DNA from 2 places in the Vibrio azureus genome. Region 1 is predicted to be linked to the other one. Evidence: riboswitches for the same ligand, from Rfam matches in the RefSeq annotation. Region 1 holds a riboswitch; the other holds the start of a gene.
The links. Region 1 has a riboswitch for lysine ahead of lysC (lysine-sensitive aspartokinase 3). Riboswitches for the same ligand answer to the same signal wherever they lie in the genome.
Positions count from the first base shown of each region.

Region 2: it holds a riboswitch for lysine, as region 1 does, so the genes downstream of both, BS333_RS07765 (Na+/H+ antiporter NhaC family protein) here and lysC (lysine-sensitive aspartokinase 3) in region 1, are expected to answer to the same signal.

Region 1 is NZ_CP018616.1:2,715,368-2,727,264, reverse strand. It holds gene BS333_RS12385 (cation:proton antiporter) at 1-895, opposite strand, end outside; gene metH (methionine synthase) at 1,086-4,766, shown strand; gene lysC (lysine-sensitive aspartokinase 3) at 4,837-6,186, opposite strand; lysine riboswitch at 6,309-6,487, opposite strand; gene BS333_RS12365 (pyridoxal-phosphate-dependent aminotransferase family protein) at 6,738-7,877, shown strand; gene BS333_RS12360 (PglL family O-oligosaccharyltransferase) at 7,914-9,701, opposite strand; gene uvrA (excinuclease ABC subunit UvrA) at 9,767-11,897, opposite strand, start outside.
Region 2 is NZ_CP018616.1:1,701,201-1,713,097, reverse strand. It holds gene BS333_RS07815 (SAM-dependent methyltransferase) at 1-729, shown strand, start outside; gene BS333_RS07810 (DUF2878 domain-containing protein) at 736-1,224, shown strand; gene BS333_RS07805 (chalcone isomerase family protein) at 1,214-1,810, shown strand; gene BS333_RS07800 (DUF3833 domain-containing protein) at 1,810-2,355, shown strand; gene purB (adenylosuccinate lyase) at 2,523-3,893, opposite strand; gene hflD (high frequency lysogenization protein HflD) at 4,036-4,653, opposite strand; gene mnmA (tRNA 2-thiouridine(34) synthase MnmA) at 4,663-5,799, opposite strand; gene BS333_RS07780 (hypothetical protein) at 6,136-6,405, shown strand; gene BS333_RS07775 (inosine/guanosine kinase) at 6,521-7,825, shown strand; gene BS333_RS07770 (H-NS family histone-like protein) at 7,955-8,362, opposite strand; lysine riboswitch at 8,950-9,129, shown strand; gene BS333_RS07765 (Na+/H+ antiporter NhaC family protein) at 9,239-10,840, shown strand; His leader region at 11,034-11,170, shown strand; gene hisG (ATP phosphoribosyltransferase) at 11,223-11,897, shown strand, end outside.

The DNA.
Region 1 (11,897 bases):
CACCATTTAAAAACTCATCAACCAACTCCCAGAAGTGGTCCAGGTGATCTTCACTTTCTTTGGAAAAGCCAATAAAGCGCGTCCAGTTTCCAAGCATGATACCAGAAACCACCATTGCGAGAGGACCTGATACATGTATGTACTCTGCAAAAGCATAACCTGCAGTTGGAACACCTATTGTTAACAGAAGCTCCATCGAATGGTCATCAGTTGCACTGATAAGATAATGAAAAATCACACCTAATGCAAAACCATACATAATACCGCCAAGAGCTTCTTGGACAAACAGTTTTGTCACAGAACCGACAGTAGGAGCTTCCGTACCAAAAGCAATGGTGAACAGGGTGACAAAGATAACCAAACCAAAGCCATCGTTAAATAGTGACTCACCTTCAATTTGTGTTGAAATACGTCGTGGAGCATGAAGTTTTTTGACAATGGCTAAGACTGCAATGGGGTCGGTTGGAGAGATTAAAGCACCAAATAACAAACAATAGACGAGACCAAAGTTAAGGCCGATTAATTGACAGAACCCATACAGCACAAAGCCGATAAAAAATGTTGAGAAAAGAGTCGCACACAGTGCAAGTATGGTGATTTCCCATTTTTGGTCTTTGAGGTTAGGCAGCTTTATGCCTAATCCACCTGCAAACAATAGGAATCCTAGTATGCCTTTGAGAAGAAAATGCTCAAAGTTAATACTGGTTACGGTTTCAGTGGCAATTTCAGTAAGGTGGAACCAGTCATTTTGACCAGCGATAAGAATTAAAAGTGAAAGGATCATTGAGCCAGCAGTGATGGCGATAGTGGTTTGCATTTTTCCTATCTTACTGTTTACAAATGCAATTAGCATTGCAGCAGCAGAGAGAAAACATAAAGTGTGGTAGACCGACATAGTGCTCTCTAATTGTAACATTTTATGATTCAGATTCTCGGATGATGCTGACTAAATAGCAAACACTTTTTTTGAGTTATTTTATTGCACGAAAATACGAGTAATGGGTATTGCTTTTCTATTTAGACGTCTAGACTCCTTTAATTTGTATGATAGGATGGAAAGATAACCAAAGGAATGAGGCTGTACTGTGGGAATGAAGATAAGACAACAAATTGAAGCTCAATTAAAACAGCGTATTTTGCTGATCGATGGTGGCATGGGTACCATGATTCAGGACTACAAACTGGAAGAGCAAGACTATCGAGGAGAGCGCTTTGCGAATTGGCATTGTGATCTAAAAGGCAACAACGATTTGCTGGTGCTCACTCAGCCTCAATTGATTAAGGAAATTCACAGCGCTTACTTAGAAGCAGGCGCTGATATTCTTGAAACCAACACCTTTAACGCGACGACGATTGCGATGGCTGACTATGAGATGGAAAGCCTGAGTGAGGAAATCAACTTTGCCGCTGCAAAGCTTGCTCGTGAAGCCGCTGATGAGTGGACGGCAAAAACGCCAGGGCGTCCACGTTATGTTGCGGGTGTGCTTGGTCCAACAAACCGTACTTGTTCTATTTCCCCAGATGTAAACGATCCGGGTTATCGTAATGTGTCTTTCGATGAACTTGTTGAAGCGTATTCTGAGTCCACTCGAGCGCTTATTAAAGGTGGCTCTGATCTTATTCTGATCGAGACCATCTTCGATACGCTTAACGCGAAAGCTTGTGCCTTTGCGGTTGATAGCGTCTTCGAAGAATTAGGCATAGAGTTGCCCGTAATGATCTCCGGTACCATTACCGATGCTTCTGGGCGTACCCTATCAGGTCAAACAACGGAAGCCTTCTATAACTCTCTTCGTCATGTTAATCCAATTTCATTTGGTTTGAACTGTGCGCTTGGTCCTGATGAACTACGCCCGTACGTTGAAGAGCTTTCTCGTATTTCTGAATCGTTTGTTTCTACCCATCCAAATGCGGGTTTACCGAATGCGTTTGGTGAGTATGACCTTTCGCCACAAGATATGGCGGAACACGTTAAAGAGTGGGCGGAGAGCGGTTTCCTCAACCTAATTGGTGGTTGTTGTGGTACCACGCCAGAGCATATTCGCCATATGGCAATGGCAGTTGAAGGCGTGAAACCTCGAGATTTGCCTGAGCTTACGGTTGCGTGTCGTTTATCCGGTCTTGAGCCTCTTACGATTGAAAAAGAGACGCTGTTCATCAATGTGGGTGAACGTACTAACGTTACCGGCTCTGCTCGATTTAAACGCCTGATCAAAGAAGAGCTCTATGACGAAGCTTTAGAAGTTGCTCGCCAGCAAGTTGAGAACGGTGCTCAGATCATCGATATCAACATGGATGAAGGCATGTTGGATGCAGAAGCGTGTATGGTTCGCTTTCTAAATCTATGCGCCTCTGAGCCTGAGATCTCCAAAGTGCCTATCATGGTCGACTCTTCTAAGTGGGAGGTCATCGAGGCGGGCCTGAAGTGTATTCAGGGTAAGGGCATTGTGAATTCCATCTCTTTGAAAGAGGGTAAAGAGAAGTTTGTAGAACAAGCCAGACTTATTCGTCGTTATGGCGCAGCTGTGATTGTCATGGCATTTGATGAAGTTGGTCAGGCAGAAACACGTAAGCGTAAGTTAGAAATCTGTACTAACGCTTATCGTATTTTGGTTGATGAAGTCGGTTTCCCACCAGAAGATATCATCTTTGACCCGAACATCTTTGCTGTTGCGACGGGTATCGAAGAGCATAATAACTATGCCGTAGATTTCATCGAAGCGGTTGCCGACATTAAGCGCGACTTACCTCACGCGATGATCTCTGGTGGTGTGTCTAACGTTTCCTTCTCATTCCGCGGTAATAACTACGTTCGTGAAGCGATTCACGCTGTGTTCTTATACCACTGTTTTAAAAATGGTATGGATATGGGTATCGTGAACGCGGGTCAGTTGGAAATTTATGATAACGTTCCTGATAAACTGCGTGAGGCGGTAGAAGATGTGGTTCTTAACCGTCGTGATGATTCGACTGAGCGGCTACTTGATATTGCAGCAGAATACGCAGGTAAAGGCGTTGGTAAAGAAGAAGATGCTTCTGCACTAGAGTGGCGAACTTGGGCGGTAGAAAAACGTCTAGAGCATGCGCTGGTTAAAGGCATTACGGAGTTCATTGTCGAAGATACCGAAGAAGCTCGCCTTAATGCCTCTAAGCCACTTGAAGTCATTGAAGGTCCATTGATGGATGGCATGAACGTAGTGGGTGACTTATTTGGTGAAGGTAAGATGTTCCTTCCTCAGGTAGTGAAATCTGCGCGTGTTATGAAGCAAGCGGTAGCGCACTTAGAGCCATTTATTAATAAAGAGAAGCAAGCGGGTTCTTCCAACGGCAAGATCTTACTGGTTACGGTAAAAGGTGACGTGCACGATATCGGTAAGAACATTGTTGGCGTGGTTCTGCAATGTAACAACTACGAGATCATCGATCTTGGCGTAATGGTGCCATGTGAGAAGATCCTCAAGGTAGCCAAAGAAGAAAACGTCGACATCATTGGTCTTTCTGGTTTGATCACTCCATCTCTCGATGAAATGGTGCATGTAGCCAAAGAAATGGAGCGTCTTGATTTCGATCTTCCGCTTCTGATTGGTGGTGCGACTACATCAAAAGCGCATACGGCGGTTAAGATTGAGCAGAACTACAAAAACCCAGTGGTATACGTCAATAACGCTTCTCGTGCAGTTGGTGTATGTACATCACTGTTATCAGACGAGCTTCGTCCTAGCTTTGTCGAAAAATTGGATGCGGATTATGAACGCGTGCGTGATCAGCATAAGCGTAAGAAGCCTCGCACCAAGCCTGTCACCTTAGAAGCCGCACGAGCCAACAAAGTTGCGATTGATTGGGATGCGTATACGCCTCCTGCTCCTGTGAAGCCCGGTATCCATATCTTTGATGACTTTGAAGTGTCTACTTTGCGTAAATACATCGACTGGACACCTTTCTTTATGACCTGGTCACTAGTGGGTAAGTACCCAACAATCTTTGAGCATGAAGAAGTGGGGGAAGAAGCTCAGCGTCTGTACAAAGATGCCAACGATCTGCTGGATCGTGTTGAACGTGAAGGGTTGCTCAAAGCACGTGGTATGTGTGGTCTGTTCCCTGCAGCAAGCGTGGGCGATGATATCGAAGTTTATACCGACGAATCACGCACAGAAGTTGCAAAAGTATTGCTTAATTTACGTCAACAAACTGAGAAACCGAAAGGCTTTAATTACTGTTTGTCTGATTATGTTGCTCCAAAAGAGTCAGGCAAGCACGATTGGATTGGTGCTTTTGCTGTGACTGGTGGCATTGGTGAACGAGAACTTGCTGATGAGTACAAGGCTCAAGGTGATGATTATAATGCCATCATGATCCAAGCAGTAGCGGACCGTCTGGCAGAAGCATTTGCTGAGTATCTGCATGAGCGTGTGCGTAAAGAAATTTGGGGCTACGCTACGGATGAAGACCTATCGAATGAAGACCTGATTCGTGAGAAATATCAAGGCATTCGACCAGCTCCGGGCTATCCAGCATGTCCTGAGCATACTGAAAAGGGGCCGCTTTGGGAGTTAATGAATGTTGAAGAAAACATTGGTATGTCACTGACATCGAGCTATGCGATGTACCCAGGTGCATCGGTATCGGGTTGGTACTTCTCGCATCCAGAATCTCGTTACTTTGCGATCGCGCAGATCCAAGAGGATCAGCTACAAAGTTATGCTGATCGTAAAGGTTGGAATAGGATCGAAGCAGAGAAGTGGTTGGGGCCAAATATTAACGGTTAACCGGATCATATTGAAATAACAAGGGCTGCTATATGCAGCCCTTGTTTATTAGTGAATGAAAGTATTTTTATTACTCAAATAATTCAGTGTGCAGTTTTTGGATAGCTTGGCGAGATACGGACTCGTGAACCAGAAAGCACAGGTTATGTGGACTTGCTCCGTAACAGATCATACGTAGATTAAAGTCTTCTAATGTACCAAATACTTGCTTTGCATAGCCTTTGCTTTCACTCATGTTGTTGCCAATCAGAGCAACGAGGCATAGATCGTGTTCCACTTCTACTTTACACAACGCTTCAAGCTCTTTACGCGCCGCTTGTGGTAATTGAGGTGCACCACCAGACGTGTCTGTTTGATCAAGCGTGAGTGATACACTGATTTCAGATGTGGTGATCAGATCAACAGAGATTTTGTGCTTCGCTAGGATCTCAAATACTTTGGCTAAGAAGCCGTACGCGTGGAACATGTTAGCACTGCGTAATGTCACCATGGTTTGGTTGCAACGCAGAGCAAGTGCTCGGAATAAAGGTGAGCTTTCTACTTGGTGGCGGATCCATGTGCCGCCTTTTTCCGGCTCTTTAGACGAACCGACAAATACTGGGATGTCGTGACGAAGAGCAGGAACCAGTGTTGAAGGGTGCAGGATTTTTGCACCGAAGTTTGCCATCTCTGAGGCTTCGCTAAAGCTGATCTCTGGGATTGGCGCTGCTTTTGAGGCGATACGTGGATCTGTGGTGTAAATGCCCGGAACGTCGGTCCAAATCTCTAGACCTGCTGCTTTTACACCTTCTGCAATGAGTGCTGCACTATAGTCACTGCCGCCACGACCAAGAGTCGTCGTGTTGCCTTCTTCATCTGAACCAATAAAGCCTTGGGTGATAACGACGTATTCTTGACAAAGGGGCACCAATTTTTCTTGTGCTAGTTGTGAAATGATCTCGACACTAGGTTCAGCACGCCCAAAGTTGCCATCGGTTTTAAGTACGTCGCGAATATCAAAACGAATCGTATTTACGCCACGTTCGCGCATTAACTGCGCAAGAATGTGAGTCGACATTAATTCTCCACAAGCGACCAAATGATCGGTCAGTTTGGTGCTTGCTTGGATTGAAGCCGCTTCTGCTAAACTCGTGACAGTATCAAGAATTGAATACACTTCTGCTGCGGCTTCGGTCGAGTCTTCAAGTTGTGACAGAATCGATTCGTGAATACCTGCGAGTTTCTGTAGAACTCCCGCTCGATGCTCTTGGTCTTGAACACCATTTGCTAGTTCAACTAATAGGTTCGTGACACCGGAGCAAGCGCTGCTGATGACAAGGCGAGTATTTGGGTTGTTTTCTATGATAGTGGAGCAACGGCTCATTGCCTCAAAGTTGGCTACACTGGTTCCACCGAATTTTGCTACGTTAAATGCGCTCACTGCGTTCTCCCACGACTTCCTGAATAATAACAACAATTAATGAGTTGCCCAATACATCCAATGTTTGGTGAGGAAAGGAACAGAGCCAAGAGAGAAGTAATTAAGATAACTTTTTGATATTTACTCTCAGAAGCTCTTCATCAGGCTGCGCTGATGACAATTGATGGGATTCAACCCAAGTCAACCGACAAGTCAAATCCTGCAAATTTGACTCACCTCGGCACTACTCCCCATGAGTGCTTGGTATAGGAATTGCGGTTCCACCAATCACCTGCCTGGGTAGTGCTCCTCTTCTGCATGAAGCTTTTTTATTGAACGGCTTTATCGGGATAATGTCAACCTATATTCTAGAGAAAATGATTGAGTATGAGATGCTACGGACGGTGAGATACGGATTTTTATCAATACCAATGTACTTCTGGGTCATCCTGCAGTGCAGAGCATCTTGAGTTTAATTGAGTATATACTTACTCTCGAATGGTCATGGATGGCATGACTTATCCAATAAAAAGTCTGTCCGATTTATGATCGACAGCAAGTAAGGAGCTAGTATGACAATTTACAGTTTTATCCCCCCTCACCGGACATTGATGGGACCTGGGCCATCAGATATTTCCCCTCCGGTTCTACAAGCATTAGGTCGTCAGACGATCGGACATCTCGACCCTTTATTTATTTCTATGATGAATGAAGTCAAACAGTTACTTAAATATGCTTTCCAAACAGAAAACGAATTTACCATTGCGGTTTCTGCACCTGGCAGTGCGGGTATGGAAGCGTGCTTTGTTAATCTTATCGAACCTGGCGACAAGGTAATTGTGTGTCGAAATGGCGTGTTCGGCGACCGCATGCGAGAAAATGTAATGCGAGCGGGTGGGGAGGCCATCTTAGTTGATGACCCTTGGGGAGCACCTGTTTGTCTAGAAAAAGTGGAGCAAGCACTGCAGAAAAATCCGGATGCCAAATTGCTCGCGTTTGTTCACGCAGAAACTTCAACCGGTGCGCTGAGTGATGCTCAGGCACTTGGCCAACTTGCAAAAAAATACAATGTATTGTCGATTGTTGATGCAGTAACGTCTTTAGCAGGGGTGCCTTTAAAAGTAGATGAATGGCAGCTAGATGCGGTTTACTCCGGTAGCCAAAAGTGCTTATCTTGCGTACCAGGGCTATCTCCTTTGACATTTTCACCAGCTGCGATTGATAAGATAAAGGCTCGAAAAACCCCTGTGCAGAGTTGGTTCTTAGACCAAAGTTTGGTGCTCGGTTATTGGGCTGGGGAAGGAAAGCGTAGCTATCATCATACAGCACCAGTGAACAGTCTTTATGCGCTACATGAAGCATTATTACTTCTAAAGCAAGAGGGGTTGGAATCTTCTTGGCAACGTCATCGGCAGATGCATGAAAAGCTAAAAGCAGGCTTATTGAAATTGGGCTTTGATTTTGTGGTCGATGAAGCCTATCGCTTGCCTCAGCTCAACGCGGTTTATGTGCCTGAAGGTATTGATGAAGCTAAAGTACGTGAGCACCTTCTTAATGTTTACAACTTAGAGATAGGCGCTGGTCTTGGAATATTGGCGGGTAAGGCTTGGCGTATCGGGTTAATGGGCTATGGTGCTCGTGCTGAAAACATAGCACTGTGTCTAAAAGCTTTAGAGGAATCATTATACCCAAGTGACCTCAAGATTAAGTAAGAAAGCGAAGGTTGAGGCCTTCGCTTTACATGCCATCTATTCTGCCTTAATCACTTCTTGAAAGAAATCGGAGGCTCGCTGAGATGGTGGTTGGTATTGGATATCACTGAAATTCATTTGAGGAAATAAGAAGCTTGCTTCCGTCCGAATTTGCTCAGCTTTACTCGATTCTCCCAAACCTTGATAAGCCAAAATGAGGTTGTTATATAGCATTGGACGAGGTTTATCTTTGATCATGTTGAGTGACCAATCAATGTAAGGTTGAATAAAGCGAGGCTCTTGTTCTTGTAATCCCACATTGAGCAAACTGCTGTAAACGTCCCAGTCAAAACGATCCTTCCATACCACGGGATTTGTCACCTGATTTAAGATATCCGGATCGGTAGGTTGAGTGGTTTCAAACTTGGTCAACACATAATTCGTATGCAAAGCACTGAGCATATAGAACGTTAAAGTGAGTGGTAGAACGAGGCTACATACTCGAAGTAAGCTCTTGGTAATACGGCTAAAAGGTGCTTGACGATACTGAGAAGAACGTTGATCAACCCAGTAAAGCAGAATAATAAAAATCAACCAATGTACGAGTGAATGGTAGAACGGGTACTCGAGTTGAGAATGGATTATTATCGGGATAAATAGAGCGAGCAGTGCCAAACGTGTTCCTCGCTTCGCTTGATAGATGCGATAAATGACACAAGATGCAGCCAATAAGATCCCCAAGATAGGTAAAATTCCGCCTTCCGCAGCCCAATAAAGCAGCTCATTATGCGGGTGATCCATAGATGGCAAGCCTGCGGGATAGGTCTCATTGAGAGCATGCTGACGAGCAGTATATAACATGTACTCTGATTCAAACTGACCGTAACCATAACCAGTAAATGGCTTTTCGATCACCATATCGAGCGTTTGTGGAAAGGTATAGGCTCGAGGTGATTCCATATGCACTTTTTCAGACGCTAAACTTCCACCATCTGGGAAAGCTAGCTTCATTACCACTAAAGAAAGGGCTAACCCCATGGCAATAGAAACTATCCAGCGAATAAAGCGAGAGCGGTTCGAAAAGCGCTGCATGTAAGGGATGATCATAATGACGGCGATCGTTGAAGCGAGCCAACCAGTTCGAGATGCAAGCGCGACAATCAAAGGTAAGGTTAAAACAGGGACGGCATACAAAATGGCAGTTGCAGTAAGCTTACGTGAATACTTATGTCGCTGGGGTTGGCGGGCTAATAGGTAGCTGGCAATGATCAATCCTGTGGCGAGAAAACTTGCCATGACATTAGGTTGCTGGAAAATACCATAAGGTCGATTTACAACCGTGTCATAGCCAAATAGGTTATCAGGTTGTAGATAAAGGTACTGGACCAGCCCCCAAACTGCCTCAATGATAACGGCTAGCACAATAAACCAAAGTAAGCGCTGACGGTATTTATTATTAAATTTAAATTGTTGTAAAACAATAAAGAACAGTAGGCCAGCCCATAACGTTATTAATCTATTTGCGGCAATAGCTGCGTTTGCGTTTGGAAACAAGATAGGCAGTGTCATGATGACGCAGCTTATGAATAAGCCCAGTGTCAGCTTAGAATAACGCACAGAGTGATTGGCAGCGAGCTGATAGATGCCGATACCCAGTACCCCACTGAACGCAATCCATGTTGTGGCATTAAATGGTAGGGCGAGGCCAGCTCCGCCAGGGTTGAGCATAAAAAAGTGCATTGCCACTAAGAACAGCATTGCTAGCGCTAAAAGGAATTTTCGATTAAGAGGAACTTGTACCTTATGTTGAGAAAGCTTGGTTCCGTTTACATGTAAAATAGCCATAAATTTCGCACTGTTAAATGAAAAAAGGCCAACCATCAGTTGGCCTTTTACTTTACCTGCTTTTTTTATTTCAACATAGGCTTAAGGAAACGAGCGGTGTGTGAACCTTTGACCTTAGACACATCTTCAGGGGTTCCCTGAGCAATGATGTCTCCGCCTCCTTGTCCTCCTTCCGGGCCTAAATCTACGATCCAATCGGCAGTTTTAATGACATCAAGGTTATGTTCTATAACCACGACCGTATTACCATGATCACGGAGTCGATGTAAGACCGTAAGTAACTGTTGGATATCATGAAAGTGAAGCCCTGTGGTTGGCTCATCCAAAATATACAAGGTCTTGCCTGTGTCTCGTTTGGATAATTCACGAGCGAGTTTAACCCGCTGAGCTTCACCGCCAGATAAAGTTGTCGCTGCCTGCCCTAGTCGAATATAGGATAGGCCAACATCAATCAGGGTTTGTAATTTTCTGGCAATAACTGGGACTGGGTCAAAGAAAGCTCGTGCATCTTCAACAGTCATGGCTAAAACTTCATCAATCGTTTTGCCTTTGTAGTGGACCTCAAGTGTTTCACGATTGTAGCGTTTGCCTTTACACACATCACAGGGAACGTACACATCGGGTAAGAAGTGCATTTCGACCTTGATGACGCCATCCCCCTGACAGGCCTCACAGCGTCCACCTCGAACGTTAAAGCTAAAACGCCCCGGTTTATAACCACGGGAACGTGACTCTTGAGTGCCAGCAAACAGTTCCCTAATGGGTGTAAAGATACCTGTATAAGTTGCTGGGTTGGAGCGAGGTGTTCGGCCAATTGGGCTTTGGTCTATATCGATAACCTTATCGAAGTGCTCAAGGCCTTTGATCGACTTATACGGAGAAGGTTGTGCAGTCGTGGCGCCGTTGAGTTGAGTATGAGCAATCTTAAAGAATGTATCGTTGATTAGGGTAGATTTGCCTGAACCAGATACCCCAGTGATACAACTGAATAAACCAACGGGAATGGAGAGATTGACATTTTTCAGGTTATTGCCTGTTGCCCCTTTGAGTTCAACCGTTTTCTTTGGATCTCTTGGCGTACGTTGCTTAGGTACACTGATTTCTTTTGCGCCGCTGAGGTATTGGCCTGTCAATGAATTAGGGTTAGCAATAATATCGGCCATCGTCCCTTCTGCGACGACATTACCGCCATGAACCCCTGCTCCGGGGCCAATATCGATGACATGGTCAGCACAGCGAATCGCATCTTCATCATGTTCAACCACTAAGACGGTGTTGCCTAAATCACGTAGGTGAGTCAGTGTTTTTAACAGTCTCTCATTATCGCGCTGGTGGAGACCAATTGAAGGCTCATCAAGAACATACATTACCCCAACTAATCCAGCTCCAATTTGGCTTGCTAGACGAATACGTTGTGCCTCTCCTCCTGAGAGTGTTTCAGCACTGCGTGATAAGTTGAGATAATTGAGTCCCACGTTGACCAAAAATTGCAGGCGGTCGTTAATTTCTTTCATCACCTTTTCTGCGATTTGGGCACGTTGCCCTTCTAAGTGTAAGGAATGAAAGAAATCCAATGCCTCGGCAATACTTAGCTTTACAATTTCCGGTAGTGTGGTATCGGCAATAAAGACGTTACGTGCTTCAAGGCGTAGACGTGTACCATTACAACTTGAACAGGATTTGGTTGAAATGTATTTCGCTAAATCTTCTCTAACTGAGTTAGACTCGGTATCACGATAACGACGTTCAAGTGTATTGAGAATCCCTTCAAATGGGTGGCGCTTGACGCGGATGTCCCCTCGGTCATTGATGTATTTGAATTCAACTTCTGAGCGACCTGAGCCTTTTAAAATGATCTCTTGGGTTTTCTTAGGTAATGAATCAAAGGGAACATGCAAATCGAAGCCATAATGCTCGGCTAACGAAGAGAGCATTTGGAAGTAATAATAGTTCTTTTGATCCCAACCCCGAATTGCTCCCTGTGCTAGGCTGAGGCTACCATCTTGAATTACTCGACTTGGGTCAAAGTATTGCTGTACGCCAAGTCCATCACAGGTTTGGCATGCTCCGGCAGGGTTATTGAATGAAAACAGGCGAGGTTCTAATTCTTGCATGCTGTAGCCACAAAGAGGGCAAGCAAAGTTGGCTGAGAAGATCACTTCTTCGCCGTCGCCATCCATTGGGGCCACAACCGCA
Region 2 (11,897 bases), 1.0 Mb from region 1:
CAAGACAGTGATAGCTTAGAACAGGCTCAAATCAATAAAATGGAGCGGCTATGTCAACAATTGGCACTGAAATCATCGGATCACGTGATGGAAATCGGTACCGGTTGGGGGGCGATGGCGGTCTATATGGCAGAGAAATATGGTTGCCAGGTAACCACTACGACGATTTCTGAAGAACAATACCTTTATACCGAAGAACTGATCAAACAAAGAGGTTTAATGGATCAGATTACGTTGCTTAAAGAAGATTATCGAGACTTAAGCGGGCAGTATGACAAATTGGTTTCAATTGAAATGATAGAGGCAGTAGGCAAGCAGTATCTACCATCTTATATTCAGGTATGCCAATCTTTACTCAAGCCAGGTGGTGTGATGGCATTACAGGCGATAACTATTGCTGATCAGCGTTATCATTATTACAGTAATAGTGTTGATTTTATTCAAAAATATATTTTCCCAGGTGGTTTCCTACCTTCTATTACCGCATTAACTCAGGCGACGACCAAGTACAGTGACTTTGTGGTTAGAGACCTGTTTGATATTGGGTTGGATTATGCCAAGACACTTAATGAGTGGCATCAGCGTTTTAATCAGGCACAAAGTAAAGTCTCGGCTCTCGGTTATGATGATCGCTTTGTACGTATGTGGCGTTATTACTTAAGTTACTGTGAAGGAGGCTTTTTAGCTCGAACAATCAGTGCTGTACACCTGACTCTTCAACGGCCTTAAATACAAATGCTTTTATTTTTTAAGTCGCTTTGGTTTCAACTTTGTTGGTTTGTTGCGGTGTTAGGGACGGAAGGTTGGCAGTGGCTAACCTTAACGCTTGCTTTATTGACGCTGAGTTACTGCGCTATTAGAAGCCCTCACTCATTGAAAATGATCAGCAAAATTACTGTCATAGGTTGGTTGCTAGACACTTTAAACCAGCAAGTGTCTATTTTTGTCTTCCCGAGTCAAACATTACCTCTCTGGTTATTATGTTTGTGGTTTTTGTTCGCTTGGTATGCCTGTCAATTTCAAGTGGTTTTACTCAAATACAGAGCCAGTTTGGTCTGTCTAGTCGGTGCTTTAGGAGGAGGCGTCAGTTATTTTGCTGGTTCAAGTCTCGGTGCGGTTTCGTTTGGGTTCAGTGTATTTATGTCAATAACGATTATACTCATTGAATGGTTTTTATTGATGCTTTTAATATTAAAGGTGTGTCGAGATGAATATGAATCGTAGACGTCGGATTAAAAAAATCCTCAACATTGCCATGTGTGGTGTAGCTTCTGTTATATCGATGGCTTCATGTTTCTCATATTCTCAAAGTGTTTCAGCAGATAGTCACAAGCATGAGCGACATTGGCAGCAATGGAAGACGGTTGGAGAGGCTCAATTAAGCTGGCTGTTGTTTGATATTTACATCTCTCGACTCATGTCGCCGACAGGTAAATATCATGTCTCTACTGATATTTCTCCTCATCCTTTTGCTCTAGAGATGTTATATCAAAGAGACATTACACAAGAGCAATTACTCGAAGCTACGGACGAACAGTGGGAAAAGTTAGGGTTTAGCCAAGGAAAAAGAAGCCGTTGGGGAGAAAAGCTTCAGAGCATGTTCCCGAATATAAAAGAAGGAGATGCTCTAGTGTATTTGACCAACGGCACAACAGGCCAGTTATTACATAGAGAAGTAGGGACAGGGCCTTTCAAACCCGTTGGAACGGTGAGTGATGAACAGCTTAATGATGCTTTTTTATCGATTTGGCTATCGCCGAATACTGAGTATCCGAAGCTTCGTAAACAGTTAATAGGTAGGGAGAAATAGTGATAAAACTAAGACGATTTGCTCATTATTTGGTTTTGCTTTCATCCATTTTTCTTCTTGCATGCTCTGCTGAGCTTGATGATTATCATCAAAGTACCCCGAAATTTGATCTATTCGGTTATTTTAATGGTCATGTAAAAGCTTGGGGAATGGTACAAGACTTTACCGATAAACAAACTCGTCGCTTCGACGTAGATATCGTTGGACATGTTGAAGGTAATCAACTGAGATTAGTTGAGGATTTTCAGTTTCATGACGGAGAAAAAAGTCAAAGAGTTTGGGTTATTAATCGGTTGAAAAATGGTCGCTACAAGGGGGAGGCCGACGATATTGTGGGCGTTGCAGTTGGTGAGGAAGTCGGTAATGCACTGCGATGGCAATATGATTTTACGTTGCAACTGGATGATTCGGAAGTAACGGTGTCATTGGATGATTGGCTATATCGACAAGACGACAATCATGTGTTTAATCTGACTAAAATTAAGAAATTCGGATTAGAGGTTGGCAGCATTACGTTGTTTTTTCAAAAGCAAGCCGAAGAATGATGATATCTTCCCATTCATAACTGAACGAATCTTAATCCAGAACTGAATACAGCATCTTATGGTTACTTAGAACATCATGAGCTTAGTAGATTATCATGAGGTTTGTATAGGTACAAAAAAGGGTTGGTGACTTCTCACCAACCCGATAACGCTTTATATGATCCGGCTTAGAGTTTATCCGTTAGCTCAATTGCTTGACCGATGTAGTTGGCTGGCGTCATCTCTTTCAGGCGTGCTTTTTCGTGTTCAGGAAGCTCAAGGCCGTCGATGAAGTTACGCATTGCTTCGCCGTCTACACGCTTACCGCGAGTGAGTTCTTTTAGCTTCTCGTATGGCTTTTCGATGCCGTAACGACGCATGACAGTCTGTACTGGTTCTGCCAGTACTTCCCAGTTCTTATCAAGTTCAGCGAGAAGAGCCTCACGGTTGACTTCTAGCTTGCTGATGCCTTTAAGCGTAGAAGTGTAAGCGATGATTGCATAGCCAACACCAACGCCAAGGTTACGCAGAACTGTTGAGTCAGTTAGGTCACGTTGCCAGCGAGAAACAGGCAGTTTTTGAGCTAAGTGACCAAACACAGCGTTTGCAAGACCTAGGTTACCTTCTGAATTTTCAAAGTCGATTGGGTTAACTTTGTGAGGCATAGTTGAAGAGCCGATCTCACCAGCAATGGTTTTTTGCTTGAAGTGGCCTAATGCAATGTAACCCCAAACGTCACGGTCGAAGTCAATCAGGATAGTGTTGAAACGAGCGATAGCGTCGAACAGTTCAGCGATGTAATCGTGTGGTTCGATCTGAGTTGTGTATGGGTTCCAAGTAACGCCTAGAGACTCAGTGATGAACTCTTCAGAGAACTTGTGCCAATCTAGCTCTGGGTAAGCAGAAAGGTGTGCGTTGTAGTTACCGACTGCACCGTTGATTTTCGCTAGGATCTCAACGTTTTCGATTTGCTTGAATTGACGCTCCATACGGTACGCCACGTTTGCCATTTCTTTACCCATAGTAGATGGAGAAGCAGGCTGGCCGTGTGTACGAGATAGAAGAGGAATATCGCGGTATTCCACTGCGAGTGCTTTGATCGCGTCAATTAGGTTACGCATTTCTGGAAGAATCACATTCTCACGCGCTTCTTTAAGCATTAGGGCGTGTGATGTGTTATTGATGTCTTCAGAAGTACATGCAAAGTGGAAGAACTCGTTTACTGCGTGCAGTTCAGGAACGTCAGCAACTTTCTCTTTTAGGAAGTATTCAACCGCTTTGACGTCATGGTTGGTTGTGCGCTCGATTTCTTTAATGCGGCGAGCGTCTTCTTCTGAAAAGTTGGCAGCCAAGTTGTCTAGGAATTGGTTTGCCTCTGCACTAAATGCAGGCACTTCTGGAATTTCAGCAGTAGTAGCAAGTTTTTGAAGCCAGCGGATTTCAACGATAGTTCGATATTTTAGTAGACCGTATTCACTGAAAATTTCGCGTAACGCAATAGTCTTGCTTCCGTAACGGCCGTCTACTGGGGAAACAGCAGTTAATGCAGACAGTTCCATGATGTTCTCCTGAATTGGGTTTTTAAATTTCGTGAGCTTTATACCAATAACCGTGGCAATTGTCACGAACATTGCGCAAACGTTTGCGCTGAGCTGATGATTAGTCGAAATTAAAGCTCGCTTTTTATTGCGAGCATTAACATCATAAGCGAGCGAGCAGTATTTGTGCCTGCTCAACCATCTTTTTACGGCCAAAGATTAAGTGGCGACGTTTACCACCAACTTGGCGCCAAAGAACGGCGCTACGAATGCCCGAGAGCAACAAAGCACGAACTTTTTGTTGGCAGCTCGTTTGTTGCAAGACAGTAGGCGTGCCAGTGACTTGGATTCGAGGTCCAATAGGGCTTACGACATCTAAGTAGATACTGGCAAGATTGCTCAGCATTTGATCATCGAGAAGCTCATAATGTTCAGACTGTCGCTGCACCATTTGAATGCGGTCTCCTAGTTGAGACATGGCATCATTTCTGCTTGTAAGCTTTCTTTCTAAGGCCATAATACTGATCAGATAACGAGTGACTTCGCTACCTGCCGGTGTACTATCAATGCCTTTCACCAAGTATTCTAGGCCTAACTTAAGATCGGCTTCGCGACCGAAAACGCCTAACGTATTTGCTGGTGAAGTATTTAGAATCGCTTGTATTGAGGTAGCAAAGGCATCTTGATCACAGTGACCATTTCTTGCAACTTGTTGAACTAAAGCCACCGCTTGGCAGATACCTGCAAAAGCGATAGTACGATCGTAAAGTGTATTTGCCACGTAACGCTCCTAGGCTTGAGAATATTTAATACGCTGCTCGATAATACCACCACCTAGACACACTTGACCTTGATAAAATACAGCAGATTGGCCCGGTGTGACTGCAATTTGTGGTTCATCAAAGATGACTTTAATGTTTTCGTCATCAACTGGAATCACGGTACAAGGAATATCTTCCTGACGGTAGCGTGTTTTGACTGTACACTTCATCGGTTCAGTGATCGGTTGGCGATCAACCCAATGTAATTGCGAGGCGAACAAGCCTTCTGATTTCAGCATTGGGTGGTCTTTGCCTTGTACAGCAATAAGTACATTGCGCTTTAAGTCTTTCTCACCAACAAACCATGGTTCTTCATTACCACCGCCACCTTTTCGGCCACCAATGTGTAAGCCTTTACGTTGACCTAGTGTGTGGTACATCAAGCCCTGATGCTGGCCAATCACTTCACCATCTGGAGTTTCGATATGGCCAGGTTGTGCTGGTAAATAGCGGCCAAGGAATTCTGTAAACTTGCGCTCGCCAATAAAACAAATACCAGTAGAGTCTTTTTTCTTCGCCGTGATCAACCCTTGTTCTTCTGCAATACGGCGAACTTCTGGTTTTTCTAAATCACCAACAGGGAATAAGCTACGAGCGATTTGATCGTGACTCAGTGTGTAGAGGAAGTAGCTTTGATCCTTGTTACTGTCTAAACCACGTAGCATCTGGGCTTGCTCAGTGCTTGAGTTTGTATTTTCTGGGAAAGTGCGACGTACATAGTGACCCATTGCAATATAGTCCGCGTCAAGCACTTCATCAGCAAATTCTAAGAAAGCTTTAAACTTGATTTCTTTGTTACAAAGAATATCAGGGTTAGGTGTACGACCTGCTTTGTATTCTTCTAGGAAGTACTCGAAGACGTTGTCCCAATATTCAGCAGCAAAATTGATGGTGTGTAGATGAATGCCCAGTTTGTCACATACTGCTTGAGCATCAGCAAGATCTTCTGCTGCTGTACAATATTCTTCATTGTCATCTTCTTCCCAGTTCTTCATGAACAGGCCTTCAACTTGGTAACCCTGTTGTTGTAGAAGATACGCGGAAACAGAGGAATCAACGCCGCCGGACATGCCGACAATGACTTTCTTTTGGCTGTTATCAGACATTACTAAACACCACTTTGATAAACGGGATGAAGATTCTAGCAGAGTCTGCATCCCGGTGACAGATCCGAGATTAAAATCAGTGTCTAGTAAACAACGACTGATTTATCATAATTAATTGCTTTGAGTATGTATCGTAAAGCACGACGATTTATAGAAGCAGTATAATTTATAGAAACAATATGGTTTACTGAAACGATATAGCTCATAGAACCGACAAGCTTTACAAAAACGATATGTGTGCCTGAGAGCTACGATCGTTTTGATGAACATGGCATCTTGAGATGACTTGACTATATATATGGTATGATTGTTAAAAAACAAGTGGAACTCAGCAAAATGACTCAAGAAAACCAATTTCTTCAAGAAAGTGAACTCCTTGAAATAATAGAAAATCAACTTGAAGATGGTAACCCTATTAAAGTGAAAGAAACGTTAATGCGTTTAATGATGACGGGCACATCACGCGAAGATGCCGTGGCCATGATGGCGTGTGCAATGTCTATTGAAGTGTTTGATATAATGAAAAATGCGGGGCAATTTGATCTAAAACGTTATACGGTTCACCTCAATCAATTGCCTGACTTAAGTTTTATGGAAGGTGAATAAAATTATATAAATAAAATAACACCTCGCAAACGTTTGCTATAATGGTCGTTATTGCTGCTATTATGCAAGCGTTATAGAATCGGCCTTTATTTTTTCCCTTACTCAGACAAACAATATGAAATTTCCTGGACAACGCAAATCAAAGCATTATTTTCCTGTTCATGCGCGTGACCCGCTCGTAACACAAGCACAAGAAAGCAAGAAAATGACACGTACTCATGTCATCGGTATTGATCAAACCTTGGTTGATATTGAAGCGAAGGTAACAACGGATATCATTGAAAAGTATGGTTTGAGTAAAGGTCATTCGCTTGTTATTGATGACATAAAAGCAGAAGCGTTATATCAGCAATTGAAAGACGAGAACCTGATTACTAATGAATATGCAGGCGGTACCATTGGTAATACCTTACACAATTACTCGGTGCTTGCTGATGATCGTTCAACCTTGCTTGGAGTAATGAGCCAAGATATCAAGATCGGTAGCTATGGGTACCGTTATTTATGTAATACATCCAGTCGAATGGACTTGAATCACTTACAAGGTGTCGATGGTGCAATCGGTCGATGCTTTGCTTTGATTACAGAAGATGGTGAACGGACTTTTGCAATCAGTGAAGGTCAAATGAACCAACTTGTTGCAGACAATATTCCTGAGCATATTTTTGCTAATGCATCAGCCCTAGTATTAACCGCTTACTTAGTTCGTTGTAAAGCAGGTGATCCAATGCCTGAAGCGACTATGAGGGCGATTAGCTACGCCAAAAAATATGATGTGCCTGTTGTATTAACGTTGGGCACTAAGTTTGTTATTCAGGATGATCCTGAGTTTTGGCAAGACTTTATTAGAGAACATGTTTCTGTTGTTGCCATGAATGAAGATGAAGCGGAAGCATTGACGGGTGAATCTGATCCACTTGCAGCGTCTGATAAAGCGCTTGATTGGACAGACTTAGTTTTATGTACCGCAGGTCCAGTGGGGCTATTTATGGCCGGGTATACTGAAGATAGCACAAAACGTGAGACGTCGTTGCCACTGTTGCCAGGCTCTATCGCGGAGTTTAACCGTTACGAATTCAGTCGCCCAGCCAAACAAGAGTCATGCGCGAGTGCAATAAAAGTTTATTCGCATATCGCACCATACATGGGGGGGCCTGAAAAAATAAAAAATACTAACGGGGCGGGTGATGCGGCTCTTTCTGCTGTTCTTCATGATATGGCGGCAAATAAATATCATAAAGAAAATGTTCCGAACTCGAGTAAACATACTAACGAATATTTGACATATTCTTCTTTCTCGCAAGTTTGTAAATATGCAAACCGTGCAAGTTATGAAGTACTTGTTCAGCATTCACCTCGTCTTTCTCGCGGGTTGCCTGAGAGAGAAGATAGCCTTGAGGAAGCATATTGGGAACGTTAATTATATGTTTTAATTAATGAAAACAGTTAAATAAAATGACGCGATTAATGCGTCATTTTTATTTCTATAAAGATATAATAAAAAAGGACCAATGTGAGGTCCTTTTATAAATAAACAGTTTATATTCGATTAGATTAAGAAATCTTCTAGAGCTTTACCCGCATCAAGTTGTTCTTGAATAGCTGAAGGAGTACGACCTTGACCTGTCCAAGTTTTTTCTTCGCCAGTTGTATCTACATATTTGTATTTTGCTGGGCGAGGAGCACGCTTTGACTTCGCTTTAGTTTTCGTTTCACCAGCCAGTGCACTAATAAGAGCAGCAACATCGATACCGTCTTGAGCAATTTGCTCTGCAATAGCAGCTAGTTTAGCTTCTTGAGCTGCTAGTGCTTCTTGTTCTGCTTGCTCAGTTTCTTGACGCTCTTGAACAACGATTGTTAATTTATCTAGTGCTTCTTCTAATTGTTCTAGTGTCAATTCACGAGAGAATGCACGAAGACTACGGATATTTAGAAGAGTTTTAGTCAGTTCAGACATAACGATTCCTATTTATAGATTTAAGGGGTTCACACCTTTGACCTTATCGAAATGATATAGTCGGTGTAAATCCGGATTTCAAAGATTAAGTTCTTATATTTAACTTTATCTTTCTCATATGTGCAAATACTAATTTAAGATTTTTTTTAAATTTATCGCATTTTTATGCTTTGAGCCAATATTATTTAGGTTATTTGTCGTTATTAAACATTCTAGATAACTATCTTATTCACAAATCTTGCTTCGTTTAGTGTCATCTATTACCAAGAATGAACTTAAGTCATATTTTTTTACAATAATGGTAGTGTTGGATTTCATAACTCAGTTGTTATTTTTTGGTATGCAATAAATACTTTGTTACATCTTAGAAAGTAGTAGTGATGTTTCATAATTGACAATAAGAAATATCCAAAAATATTCAAACCTAAATTCTGATCACATTTGTTTGGTGAATGATTTAATTGTTATTCATTTAATTTGGCGTAATGTGTTGCAATGCAAGGTTTGTTGAGTACAATGAGCAGTACCTGATGCAAAAGTGCAAAATAATTGTTGAAAGATTGTATGCTTTCAAGTTAATTGTTCGCTTTTGCCGTAGAGGTGCAGTCTCGAAGAGTCGCTATTATTGGGGTGATGCCAATGAATAATAGTAAAAGGCGAGGCTGCCGAAGTAGGTGACTCATCAAAATCACTTGCTGGGGTTGTCTCCGAAAGGAACAACACTGCCATAGTATATAAACATTAAACTATGGAGCGCTACTGTAGGGTTGGGTTGAAGTGTTCGCTTCCCTGTCGCTAAGTTCAACATAAATGTGTTTTGTGAAACCACATTTTGTCTGCAGTAGATCTCTAGCCAAACTTTGGTTTTTGAAGATCATGAATTTATTAGATTTTGCACATTCTCCACTCTCATTGTTACCGCCAATCGTTGCGTTGACCTTAGCTATTTTTACTCGCCGCGTCTTGGTTTCTCTTGGCGTAGGTATTGTACTCGGCGCCTTCTTACTAAATAACGGGTCTATTGATGACTCCTTTAGGTATGTTCGTGCTCAAGTTTCCTCTGTTTTCATTGAAGACGGTGGTATTAATACTTGGAACATGAGTATCGTTGGTTTCCTTATTATTCTTGGAATGACAACGGCATTGCTTACTCTCTCTGGAGGCACTCGAGCTTTTGCTGAGTGGGCCCAAGCTCGAGTCAAAAGTAAGCGTGGGGCTAAACTCTTGGCCGCTTTCCTTGGTGTATTTATTTTTGTTGATGATTATTTCAATAGTCTTGCTGTTGGTGCGATTTCACGCCCTGTTACTGATCGCTTTTATGTATCTCGTTCCAAGCTTGCTTATATCCTCGATTCTACAGCAGCACCAATGTGTGTCATCATGCCTGCTTCAAGTTGGGGGGCGTACATCATCACTATCATCGGTGGCATCTTAGTTTCACATGGTGTGACTGAGTACTCTGCACTCGGTGCTTATGTTCGTCTTATTCCTATGAACTTTTACGCTGTGTTCGCGTTACTTATGGTATTTGCTGTGATTTGGTTTGGCTTAGATGTCGGGCAGATGCGCAGTAAAGAAATCGAGGCTTCTCAAGGTCGTGGCTTTGAAAGCGACGATGCGACAGACATGAAAGAAGCTCATCAACTCGATGAAGAGCTTGATATCCGCGAAAGTGAAAAAGGCAAAATATCAGATCTTGTGATGCCGATTGTTGTGCTCATCGTAGCAACGATAACTTCGATGGTATTTACTGGCTCAGAAGCATTAGCTGATCAAGGTAAAGCTTTTGACCTATTGGGCGCTTTTGAAAATACAGATGTAGGTACTTCTCTGATTTATGGTAGTACGTTAGGTCTGGTTGTTGCGTTATTTACCGTATTTAGACAGGGCCTAGCGAAATCTGAAATAACTCGAACACTTTGGATTGGCGCTAAATCTATGTTTGGCGCGATCTTGATTCTTGTCTTTGCATGGACAATCGGTTCTGTAATTGGTGACATGAAAACAGGTTCTTACCTTTCCAGCATGACGCAAGGAAACATTAACCCACACTGGTTGCCAGTTATTTTATTCTTGTTATCGGGCTTAATGGCATTTTCTACTGGCACATCTTGGGGTACGTTCGGGATTATGTTACCAATTGCTGGAGACATGGCAGCAGCAACGGATATTGCATTAATGTTACCAATGCTTAGTTCTGTTCTTGCGGGTGCAGTATTTGGTGACCATTGTTCTCCAATTTCTGATACCACGATTCTTTCTTCTACAGGTGCAAGGTGTAATCATATCGATCACGTTGCTACTCAATTGCCTTACGCATTGTCGGTTGCTGTTGTTGCTTGTATCGGCTTCATTGTACTGGGTATGACGGCATCCATCGCATTGTCTTTTGCTGCTGCTTCTTTGACTTTTGTTTTAGTATGTGTCGCTATGTCTTGGTTTTCTAAAGCAAAGATGGAATCTTGTATTAATAAGTAATTATTTATCAAATATAAGTAATGACGTATAACGGGATGTTTTATAAAGGGAGACGCAGGTCTTCCTTTTTTTATACAAAGATATCAATTTTTCTTAAATAAAGGGTTGAAAAAAATAAATGGCTTAGTTAATGTGTTTTAACAGAGCAACATTATTGAGCCTAAAAAAGTATGCGTAATCTAATCACAACCATTCATCACCACCATCACCCAATCTAGTCTTTCGGGAGATGTACGCATACCCGGGAGGCAGGATACTCCCGGAGATGAAATTAAAAGTTAGATAAATTTCAACCCTCGGGAGGCCAATACCTCCCGAGGGTTTTTTAATATCGTTACTTTATAAAACGCTTAACTTTTAACATATTGCACAGGGAAATGTCATGCAAACACAACGTTTAAGAATTGCTATTCAGAAAAAAGGTCGCCTTAGTAAAGAGAGCCAAGCACTATTAAAAAAGTGTGGTGTTAAGTTTAATCTTTTAGGTGAACGCTTGGTGGTTCATTCTGAAAATATGCCTATAGATCTGCTTTTGGTTCGTGATGACGACATCCCTGGCTTGATTATGGATGGTGTTGTTGATTTAGGCTTTATTGGGGAAAATGAATTGGAAGAAGTTCGTCTAGATCGCAAAGCGCTAGGGGAACCGTATGAGTTTGTTCAACTTCGTCGTCTTGATTTTGGTGGTTGTCGTTTGTCTATTGCTATTAATAAAGACGAAGAGTACAACGGCCCTCAAGATCTAGCGGGCAAACGTATCGCTACGACATATCCACAACTGCTAAAAGCTTATATGGATCAAGCTGGTGTTCCTTTTTCTACATGTATGCTAACTGGTTCTGTGGAAGTGGCTCCTCGTGCTGGCTTGGCTGATGCCATCGCTGACTTGGTTTCTACTGGTGCAACGCTGGAGGCGAACGGTCTTAAAGAAGCTGAAATTATCTTCAAATCAAAAGCGACACTGATTCAACGCACAGGTGAGTTCGACGCAGACAAAGTGGCACTGATTGAAAAGCTTCTCACTCGAATACAAGGAGTGCAGCAAGCAAAAGAATCA